Regions from separate parts of the Neobacillus sp. Soil_C_43 genome, predicted to be linked through region 1. Evidence: riboswitches for the same ligand, from Rfam matches in the RefSeq annotation. Region 1 holds a riboswitch; the other holds the start of a gene.

Region 1 (5,806 bases):
TGTTTACCACAGAATTAGAAGCTTCAATCGTTGAAATGTAGTTTTCAACATATGTGACAGAGCTATTATCTTCTGCTACCACGATAACATGGTTAAAAAGATTAGCCTCTGCATGGTCGTGAACGTAAACCGCTTGAATAGGTTGAGAGATGACTACGTTCTTTGGAACATATAAGAAGACTCCACCGTTCACAAGTGCCGTATGAAGGGCAGTAAGACGGTGTTCGTCAGCATTAATTGCTTGTGTCATATAGTACTTTTTCAAAAGCTCGCCATGCTCTCTAGCTGCTGTGAAAATGTCTGTAAAGATAACACCCTTACTTTTTAGTTCTTCTGATAAAGATAAAAAAGCAGGGGTTTGATTACGTTGAATATATAGATTCTTATCAGCTGCTTCCAAATCAACTAAAGCTTTTACTTCCTCCGGTAATTCATCAATAGAAGAATAAGCAGCACTTTTAACAGTATGTTGATTGAATTGAGTGAAATTCCATTTATCTATTTTTGTTTTATCAGGTTTTGGCATTGGCAGTTGTTCAAAACTCTCTAATGCTTTGAGTCGGAACTCTTCAAACCAAGCAGGCTCGTTCATTTCTTTCGAAAAGGAGCTTACAAAACCCTTATCAAATGGTAATTTTGTTTCTGTTGTCATTGTAATCCTCCTAACACTCTCTTACGCTTCTTGCCCAACTGTTTCATCTTCAATTCCAAGCTCTTGCTTGATCCAGTCATATCCTTCTGCTTCTAAGCGTTGTGCTAACTCTGGCCCGCCTGATTTCACAATACGGCCCTGCATCATAACGTGCACATAGTCAGGAGTGATATAGTCTAAAAGACGTTGATAGTGAGTAATAACTAGGCATCCGAATTCTTCGCCGCGCATTTCATTGATTCCTTTTGACACAACTTTTAATGCGTCAATATCTAGACCGGAGTCAATTTCATCCAGGATCGCAATTTTTGGTTCTAACATCATTAATTGTAAGATTTCATTACGCTTTTTCTCTCCACCAGAGAAACCTTCATTTAAGTAGCGTTGCGCCATATCAAGGTCCATTTCAAGGAATTCCATTTGCTTATCCATCTTACGGATGAATTTCATTAAAGAAATTTCATTACCTTCACCTAGGCGGCTATTTAATGCTGAACGTAAAAAATCGGCATTGGTTACGCCGTTGATTTCACTTGGATATTGCATTGCTAGGAATAGACCTGCACGAGCGCGCTCATCTACTTCCATTTCAAGAACATTTTGTCCATCTAAAGTAATGTTACCACTAGTTACTTCATATTTAGGGTGACCCATGATTGCAGATGATAAAGTGGATTTACCAGTTCCGTTAGGACCCATAATTGCGTGGATTTCTCCACCTTTTACTTCAAGGTTAACACCTTTTAAAATTTCTTTCCCATCAATTCCTACATGTAAATCTTTGATCGTTAAAGTTGATCCAGCCATATCTATACCTCCGAAAAGAAAGTGTTGTATCTTGCAGACCGTGTTAGGTCTATAACTCTATTCTCATTTTATTCTCATTACAATCTTATAACAAATGAAATGTATTAGCAACTCCTAAACAGTAAAAACAGTACCTCTATTTTCATTAAGTAATTGCTAATTGAGAATAGGAAGTGATTTTTAAAGAATTTTCTGATAAAAAATTCTTATATCCAATTATGTAAAAATACACTCGGTTAAAATCATACCTTATTTTTTTAACTTTTGCCAAGTGAATTTGGGTGTAATATCTCTTCTATTTTTACCCAATCCTAACGTTTCATGTATGACTTCAGAAATAGCAAAAGCCAGTGAATAGCTCACTGACTTTTACTATTTTCTTCATATTTATAAGAGAATCGTTTTTTATTCAGAAACAGGTACAACTGCACCTTTGTATTTTTCAAGGATGAAGTCTTGGATTTCTTTTGAATGAAGTACTTCTACTAGAGCTTTGATTGCCTCTTTATTTTCATCACCTTTACGAACGGCAATGACGTTTACATATGGTGATTCTTTGTCTTCAATTGCAATAGAATCCTTCACTGGGTTTAATCCTGCATCAATTGCGTAGTTAGAGTTGATCAATACTGCATCACCTTCACCATTATTGAAAATCTGTGGTAAAAGCTTCGCTTCATAGTTCGCATCAAATTTTAGGTTCTTTGGATTTTCTACTACGTCTTTTAATTCTGCTTTTGTTTTATCAATGCCTTCTTTTAACTTAATTAAGCCTTGTGCTTCTAGTAAAGAAAGTAGACGGCCATGGTCAGCTACAGAGTTACTCATGATTAAGTGAGCACCCTTTGGAAGGTCACTTAACTTTTTATATTTTTTAGAATAGACACCGATTGGCTCGATGTGAATGCCGCCAGCGTTAACAAATCCGTAGTTAAATTCTTTATTTTGAGATTCTAAGTAAGGGATGTGCTGGAAGTAGTTTGCATCTAATTCTTTTGAAGCCAATGCTTTGTTTGGTAAAACATAGTCAGTGAAAGTTGTGATTTCTAGGTCGATTCCTTTTTCTTTTAATAGCGGTTTTGCTTGTTCTAAAATTTCAGCGTGCGGCACAGTTGAAGCTCCAACTACTAATTTAGTAGTGCCACCCTTTTCTGAAGTACCCTCAGATTTTTCTTCTGATTTACCGCAAGCTGCAAGAGCTAGGGCTAATGTTAAAGCTAGTAAAACGGATAACCATTTTTTCATGTTGAACTCTCCTTTTATTTTTATCTTTTATCTAATTTTGAAGTGATGAGATCACCAATTAACTGAATGATAAACACAATAATTAAAATAATGACGGTAGCGACAAATGTGACGTCATTTTGATTTCGTTGGAAACCATAGTTGTAGGCAAGGTTTCCTAACCCACCTGCACCAATCGCTCCTGCCATTGCTGTGTAACCCACAAGAGCAATAGCTGTAACGGTAATACCGGAAATGAGAGCTGGCATGGATTCTGGTAGTAGTACCTTCCAAATGATCGTGCTTGTTGTTGCTCCCATTGATTTAGCAGCTTCAATGACTCCTTTATTAATCTCTCGAAGACCAATCTCCACCATCCTTGCATAAAAAGGGGCTGCCCCAATAATCAGTGCCGGCAAGGCCGCATCTTCTCCGATCATCGTTCCTAATAAGAAGGTGGTGAACGGGATTAATAATACAATTAAAATGATGAACGGAATGGAACGAAAAATATTAACGATTCCACTAATAATCGTATTAATCGGTTTATTCTCCCACAGATTCCCTTTCGTTGTTAGGAAAAGAAGTAAACCTAAGATTGTCCCCAAGATAAAGGTAACGAGAACCGAAATAGCTGTCATATAAACGGTGTCTTTCGTTGCGTCCCACATCATGAGCCAATCGACATTTTCAAAATATTTTCCACTATTATTCATTTGTTACCACCTCCAAACCAACCTGCTGGGAACGAATAAAGTCTATGGCTTTGTTCACTTCTTTTTCGTCACCATCAAGATGAATAAAGAGAGTTCCATATGAACCACTTTGTGTTTGCGAAATTTTCCCCTGCAGGATATTTACTGTAACCTCATGGTGTCTAATTAAATTAGTGATGAGCGGCTGCTCAGCTGACTCGCCAATGAAAGTCAATTGAACGACCTGACCAGAATGATACCGTGCCAGCAAATGTTCCGCTGTTTCTTTTGTTTCTTCAGGCTCTGTCACCTGTTGAACAAATCGTTTCGTGATTTGCTGCTGCGGATTACGGAACACATCCAAAACGGAACCAAGCTCAACTACACGGCCGCTTTCCATCACAGCAACCCGGTGGCAAATTTTTCGAATAACATGCATTTCATGTGTAATCAACACAATGGTCAGACCTAGTCGCTTATTGATATCGACTAATAAATCCAAAATGGAATCGGTTGTCTGAGGGTCCAGTGCTGAAGTTGCTTCATCACAAAGTAAAACCTTTGGATTATTAGCAAGGGCTCTCGCAATCCCTACCCGCTGCTTTTGTCCCCCACTCAATTGAGAGGGATAGGCGTTTTCACGTCCCTCAAGCCCGACGAGTTTGATGAGCTCATTGACTCTTTTCTGTCTTTCCTGTCCCTTTATACCTGCAATTTCCAGTGGAAAAGCAATATTTTCACTTACTGTTCTTGACCAAAGTAAGTTGAAATGTTGAAAGATCATACTGATTTCTTGACGTGCTTTACGAAGCTCACTGCCCTTAATTTTTGAAATGACACGACCAGCCACTGTGACTGATCCATCGGTTGGTAGCTCCAACCCATTAAGCATTCGAATTAGCGTACTTTTTCCGGCACCACTATATCCGATGACTCCGAAAATTTCCCCCTCTTGAATTTCTAAATTCACGTCATCGACCGCTTTTAGCTGGCCTTGTTTGGAAGGAAAAATCTTACGGACGCTTTTTATTGAAATCATTTGAATCACCCGCTTCTATCCTATTTACCTAAAATTCAGAAAGTATCTACTATAACCTGACATACCTATAGAATTTGACTGTACCCCTGAAAAGATTCTATTTTAGAAAAATAAAAAGCCTTTCTGCACGGGCAGAAAGGCATTAGTAAAATAGACCTTTCTCCCATCTCCCAAAGCAAACGCTTTGTGTGAATTGGCACCATTTCAATGTAACATTGACGGTTGCCGGGCTTCATCGGGCACATCCCTCCACCTCTCTTGATAAGAGCTTACAGCATTCTATATTCAATTAACACGTTAATCAGTTTAAGTAGTTATTTTAGTACGAAAGCTATCGTATCATGGATAAAAAAGGGTGTCAATAAAAAAATCTATTAATTCTTACTTATTGGATGAGGAAAATTTTAGGCATTTGCTTTGACAGATGCCAATCCCGTTGCTGTCTCAATCGCAGATTCAAGATCATCAATTAAGTCTTCGACATTTTCAATCCCAATAGAGAGACGGATTAAGTCCTCCGATACACCTGCTGCCTTCAAACCTTCTGCATCTAATTGCTGATGGGTGGTACTAGCTGGGTGAATGATTAGACTTTTTGAATCGCCAACATTAGCCACATGTGCCCATAAGGATAGAGAATCAATGAGCTTCGCTCCTGCTTCCTTCCCACCTTTAATTCCAAAAACAACCATGGAGCCAGCACCTTTAGGTAAATATTTTTTCGCTAATTCATAGTCCGGATGTGATGGATGACCCGGATAGGATACCCATTCTACTGCTGGATGGTTTAATAAGTAGTCCACAATCGTTTTCGTATTGGCTACATGCTCTTTCATCCGAACATGCAGGGTTTCAAGGCCTAGTGTAAATTGGAATGAATTTTGCGGGCTCAGTGCCGGACCGAGATCACGCAATAACTGTACACGCGCTTTTACAATATACGCTACAGCGCCCAATGCTTCTGCATAGACAAGATCATGGTAGCTTGCATCCGGAGTCGTAAAGCCAGGGAATCTAGAAGAGTTCCAGTCAAACTTCCCACCATCAACAATTATGCCGCCCGTTGATGTCCCATTACCTAATAACCACTTTGTTGCCGAGTGAACAACAATGTCTGCCCCGTACTCAATTGGTCTGCATAAGTATGGTGTCGCAAAGGTGTTGTCGATAATTAATGGGACACCTGCCTCGTGTGCAATATCAGCCACTTTTTCAATGTCTAATACACGTAAGCTTGGGTTACCAATTGTTTCTGCAAAGACTGCCTTTGTTTTTGGTGTAATCACTGCTCTGAAGTTCTCTGGATTATCCGAATCGACAAATTTAACGTTAATTCCGTACTTTGGAAGGGTCACTGCGAATAAATTATACGTTCCACCATAGAGATTG
Region 2 (5,806 bases), on a different contig from region 1:
TTCTTAGAGTAAAGCCCCATTGGTGCAGTTGGAACAGAAATCAGTGCAGACAGCTTCATGTTGTTTTCCTTTGCGAAATTCTCTAGATAGATAGAATGCTGGAATAGGTTTGCTTGGATGTCCCCATTATCTAATGCTTTGTTTGGCTGAATGTAATCGCTGAATTCTACAATCTCAACTTTGTAGCCCTTCTTTTCTAAACCAGGAACAATTGCTTCCTTCAACATATCACTGTACGGACCAGCAGTAGCCCCTAATTTAATGTCCTTTGATTTTGCCTCTGCTTTGTCTTTGCTTTCTGAACTGCTGCCGCAAGCTGCTAACGCACCCACGACTAAAACTAAGACCATTGCTAAAAACCATTTTTTCATGACTTTTTCCTTCTTTCTTTATCTTCTTTTATCGACAACTTTGGCAATGTAATCACCAAGCAGTTGAATAACCTGAACTAAAACTATTAATATAACAACAGTGGCAATCATGATGGTATTGTCATAGCGGTAATATCCAAAGCGAATCGCTAAATCTCCAATTCCACCGCCGCCCACTGTACCGGCCATGGCCGAAAATCCGATTAAACTAATAAGGGTCAACGTAATACCCGAGATAATTCCTGATCTTGCTTCAAGGAGCAGAACATCTTTTATTATCATGGTTGGCGTCGCTCCCGCCGCAATTGCCGCTTCGATGACCCCTTTATCGATTTCCCTTAATGCTGATTCGACGATACGGGCAAAGAACGGAATGGCTGCTACCGATAACGACACGCTTGCGGCTGTCGGTCCAATCGTCGAACCAACAATGAAGTTGGTTAATGGAATTAACGCAACCAGCAAAATAATAAAGGGAATAGACCGGATTAAGTTAACCAGGAATCCCATGATCACTTGAATAAATCGATTTTGTAAAAACAAACCTTTATCGGTGACAAATAACAAGATTCCCACTGGAAGGCCAATGACAATGGCGATCGCTAAGCTAATCACAATCATATAAATCGTCTGCATAAAAGCCGTATTGATATCTGGAATTAATTCCACCAGATGCTGAAAATCAAAGCCCATTATGTAACACCTCCACTTGCGCTGCCCGGTCCTCGATGTATCGAAGGGCAGCGGTCACTTCCTCCTTCGCACCTTTCAGTTCCATAATGAAAATGCCCAAGGGCAGTTCTTGTATGTATTCAATGGAACCATGTAGGAAGTTCCCTTTTACGCTGAATTTCTGCAGCATATCTGAAATGACACCCTCACCGGCGACTTTTCCTTTAAACAGCACCTTGATAATCGGCCCTTCACAGCTAGTGAGGATGGATTCCGGAACGTCAAAGGATACCACGCTATCAATAAACTCTTTGGTAAGTTCCGCTTTAGGGTTGGCGAAGATGTCGTAAACCGTTCCCTCTTCAATGACCATCCCATTTTGCATAATGGCCATTCGGTGGCAAATTTCTTTGACTACATTCATCTCATGCGTGATAAGAATAATCGTAATGTTGAGTTCCTTGTTGATCTTTTTTAATAGATTCAAGATCGACTTGGTCGTGGTCGGATCAAGGGCGGAGGTTGCCTCATCACATAAGAGGACCGTTGGATTGTTGGCCAAGGCACGCGCAATCCCTACCCGTTGCTTTTGCCCTCCGCTCAGCTGGGCTGGATACACATCGCGCTTATCCGCAAGCCCCACCGTTTCAAGTAATTCCAAGACACGTGTGCTGATTTGGTTCTTCGGATAGTTGGCCGCTTTCAGCGAAAAAGCAATGTTCTCATACACCGTCTTCTGGCTGATGAGGTAAAAGTGTTGAAAAATCATACCAATCTTTAGCCGTGCTAGGCGGAGCTTCTCCCCTTTTAAGGAAGTAAGGTCCGTCCCATCGACGGTAATAGTGCCTGAAGTCGGTTGCTCCAATAAGTTGATGCAGCGGAGCAACGAGCTTTTTCCGGCGCCAGAGTAGCCGACGATGCCATAGATTTCGCCTCGTTGAACCGTTAAAGAAACGTCATCGACTCCCTTGACCGTGCCGTTTTTTGTTTTATATTCCTTTGTTAACTGCCGTATTTCAATCATAATGATGACCTCTTTTTTCATAAGCGATATTTTAAATTAATGGCCGTTCCCCAAGAAAGTGAGTCCGATTCAGTAAGTTTTTCACGCAAAAAATGCTCCTTTCAACTGAAAGAAGCATCGAAATACAAACAATTATTTCAAGCTTATCTTTCAGAATGAAAGTCATTCTGCTGGAATTGGCACCTTCCCAATTAGGGGGTTGCCGGACGTCATAGGGCCAAGTCCCTCGGTCACTCTCGATAAGAATTATTAGTTTTTTTTAACATTTTCGATATTACTAATCTATTTTTATTTTGTCAATCATCAGAAAATACTATTTTGAAATTGTAAGTGTTTCCATTATTATCAAGTCAACTATTTAGGGCGTCTAAAAAAATTTCGGGGACAGTCCCCCGGCGCTTTAGCGCAACGGGGGACTGTCCCCAAATTTTTATATAAAGTTCTGTGTCGTGTTGTTTCTGCTAAAGCGATAGACGGCTAGTAAGAAAAAGGCTACTGCAAAGGCGAACAGGATGATGAAGTGTAAATACAAGCTGCTCAAGGAGCTTCCTTCCTGTAGTTTGGTTAATGTATCTAACGTCCAGCGCTGTGGCAGGAACTCTGCTATTTTTTGTAAGGATGTAGGCATAACTTCCACTGGCCAGAAGCAGCCGGACAGCATGACGGTTGGTGTGATAATTAAATTTTGCAATGCCCCTGCTGCACTCCGGTTGTTTGCGAAAGAGATGATGACAAGCGATAATCCTACAGCAATCAAGGAAAATAGTAACATCACGAAGGCCGCTTCCCAGAAGGACATGCCGATGCCAATATGGAACATATTTCTCATGATGGTAAGCGTAATTAATACCTGTATCGTCATCACAATCATGTTGACGATGACATTGGATAATAGATACTTTCTAGCATTAATTGGCGTCGATAATAAGCGGAAATAGGTTCGCTGTTCTTTTTCCAACAGAATGATCTCAGACATATTCCCCGCTGACATCAGCATGATCATGATCAGGAAACCAATCGTTTGATTGGTCATATTCTTATTTTCCGATGAATCCTCTAATGAATGGGTGGCGAGCGTAAAGGTGGATTGCTGATAGTCCTTATACATTTGCTCAAACATCGGTTGATTCCCATCGGCCGCCCGACTAATCGTCGCGATATTATTGATATATTGATATAAATAGGATTTCACGAAGCCTGTAACGGCAGCCCCTTTGATGGAACTAAGCTGGATATGTGCTGGCGTACCGTTCAACACGCTTTCCGAGAAGCCTTTTTCAAAGGTGATGACACAGTCCAGTTTACCGGATGTAATCTGGTCCTGTACCTTTTCCGCATCGACCTCAGAAACCTTCACATTCTCTAACCCCTTGAGAAAATGGATTGTATCGTCCGTCACCTCACTCTTGTCTTGATTGACGACGCCTACATGTAGAAGGGCTTTCTGTTCCCCACCATAGGCAATAAACGCAATGAAAATCCCCACTAACGGCATAAACAGATACATGATAATGTTTTTCTTATTGCGAAACGTCTTACTTAATGTGTTTTGAATTAACCAGAGGACATCCTTCATTTATAGCCCCTCCCGTCTTTGTAAAGAGATTACTGCCACTAGTAAAAAAAGGAGTGACCCAGACAAATTAATCGTGATCGCTGGGACGGCTGCAGATAGGTCATTCGCATAAATCAATTTCGTTAAACCCGAGTTCATCCAGGTGAGAGGGGAAAGCTCGGTAATAAATTTGAAGACACCATCAGGATTCACAATTCTAAAATAAGCTCCACCAAAAAAGGAGGATAACTGGACAAATAGCATAATAATCACTTTGGGAGCGGCACTTGTTTTGGACACGAAGCTGATACCGATGCCCAAGCTCACTGCAAAAATAATCTCTGTCAGCAGGACCACGTATACCATCCCTAGGTGATCCCCCCAATTCGCGTGGAATAATAGTTTGCTCATCTGAACGACTAGCAAGGCACATAAGCTATTACTCACGAGACTTCCGAGCACTTTTCCGATAAAAATTTCACTTTTTCTAATTGGAGAGGCAATCAGACGGTTCGCCGTCCCTCTCACTCGTTCCTCCACAATTAACGAACTGGCCGACATCGCCCCGTACAGGATAATCATCGTCGTAATCACAAGCGCATAATAGTCCATCGAACTAGGCTGCTTATCCGGTTGCAGCGAGGTTTCTTTAATAAAATTCGCCTTTTTTTCAGGAGTAAACGCAGTAGCCAACTTGTCAGGCGCCACCTTCATAATTTCAGAGGCGATATTGTATTGATCGACATAAGCAGAAAGCATGCCTTGAAGGATACTTCCTTCAATACTGTTGCCATTATTGAGATACAGCTGAATCCCCTTTTCTGACACTTCCACATATCCATCCACTTTACTTTGTTGAACTTCCTTTCTCGCCTTTGCTTGATCGGTGACTTTCTTAAAATGGACCTCTGATTTTTTCACCTCAGCAATAAAGTGCTGGAAATTCTCACCCGTTGTCGTATCTGTATAGAACACATGGATATTATCCACAGGAAGACTCGTCGTAAATGTATTCGACAAGGCGGAGCCAAGGACGAGCATTAAGACAATCGGAAAAGCTAGCATGAAAAACAAGGTTCTTGTGTCTCGGAAGTCAGATTTAATCCCCTTCCAAGCAATATTGATAATGTTCATGGGAGTCCCCTCCTCTCCTTATTGGTCCCTTAAATTCCTGCCGGTTAAGGTTAAAAATACGGTCTCTAGGTTTGGTGCTTTTTCTTCTAACGAACGGATTTCGATATGATTGCTCATGAAATGCTCTATGATTTTATTTAAGTTGTTCACTCCAGTATCCGAGTTGATCTTTATGACATTTTCATCGACAGAAACGGCTTCAACTCCACTAATTTCTTTAATGGCCCCGACGTCCACGTTTTCCGAGGATTTGACCTCCACCCACAAGTCCTTTGTATTGGTGATGATTGATTTCAGCTGCTCCTTCGTGCCTTCAGCAATGATTTTCCCATGATCGATGATGGCAATCTGTGTGCAGATTTCCTCCACTTCTTCCATGTAGTGGCTCGTGTAAATAATCGTACAGCCCATTTCGTTTAGCTTGCGAACCGAATTGAGGATGTAATTTCGCGACTGCGGATCGATGCCCACCGTTGGCTCATCCATGATAATCAACTTTGGTCGATGAGCAATGGCACATGCGATATTTAACCGTCGTTTCATCCCTCCGGAAAAACTTTTCGGATAGCTCTTATGCTTATCCTGAAGGCCGACAAATTCAAGCGCTTCCTCCACTCGTTCCTTTAATTCCGCCCCGCGTAAGCCGTACAAGCCGGCAAAGAATTTCACATTTTCATAGGCCGTCATGTCCTCATAAATGGCGAGGTCCTGCGGAACCATCCCAATATTCATTTTGACAAAACGACTGTGTTTGACACTATCCTTGCCAAGAATCGCGATTGTTCCCTCATTGCTGCGCAACAGGCCCGCAATCATATTAATGGTCGTACTCTTCCCGGCGCCATTGGCTCCAAGGAACCCAAAGATTTCTCCCTCCGCGACGGATAAGCTCATATGATCGACAGCGATAAAATCACTAAATTTTTTTGTTAAGTTCTTAATTTCTAACACGTTCATTCTTTCACCCCTACTCGGTTTGTATAGTTCAAGTATAAAAAAAAGAATGAACTTGCATAAGTGCAATCGTTCATTCTTTTTACATGAGAATCT

The links. A riboswitch is a leader RNA that binds a small molecule or an ion and turns the genes downstream of it on or off. The one in region 1 is predicted to bind S-adenosylmethionine.
Region 2: it holds a riboswitch for S-adenosylmethionine, as region 1 does, so the genes downstream of both, AC3A54_RS16525 (methionine ABC transporter ATP-binding protein) here and AC3A54_RS15020 (methionine ABC transporter ATP-binding protein) in region 1, are expected to answer to the same signal.

What each region holds. Positions count from the first base shown of each region.
Region 1 is NZ_JBDGJV010000010.1:170,558-176,363, forward strand. Features, by position in the region: gene sufD (Fe-S cluster assembly protein SufD) at 1-652, opposite strand, end outside; gene sufC (Fe-S cluster assembly ATPase SufC) at 674-1,459, opposite strand; gene AC3A54_RS15010 (MetQ/NlpA family ABC transporter substrate-binding protein) at 1,865-2,704, opposite strand; gene AC3A54_RS15015 (methionine ABC transporter permease) at 2,725-3,399, opposite strand; gene AC3A54_RS15020 (methionine ABC transporter ATP-binding protein) at 3,392-4,417, opposite strand; SAM riboswitch class I at 4,578-4,685, opposite strand; gene AC3A54_RS15025 (O-acetylhomoserine aminocarboxypropyltransferase/cysteine synthase family protein) at 4,822-5,806, opposite strand, start outside.
Region 2 is NZ_JBDGJV010000012.1:138,561-144,366, forward strand. Features, by position in the region: gene AC3A54_RS16515 (MetQ/NlpA family ABC transporter substrate-binding protein) at 1-371, opposite strand, end outside; gene AC3A54_RS16520 (methionine ABC transporter permease) at 390-1,064, opposite strand; gene AC3A54_RS16525 (methionine ABC transporter ATP-binding protein) at 1,054-2,067, opposite strand; SAM riboswitch class I at 2,208-2,313, opposite strand; gene AC3A54_RS16530 (ABC transporter permease) at 2,498-3,643, opposite strand; gene AC3A54_RS16535 (ABC transporter permease) at 3,644-4,756, opposite strand; gene AC3A54_RS16540 (ABC transporter ATP-binding protein) at 4,775-5,713, opposite strand.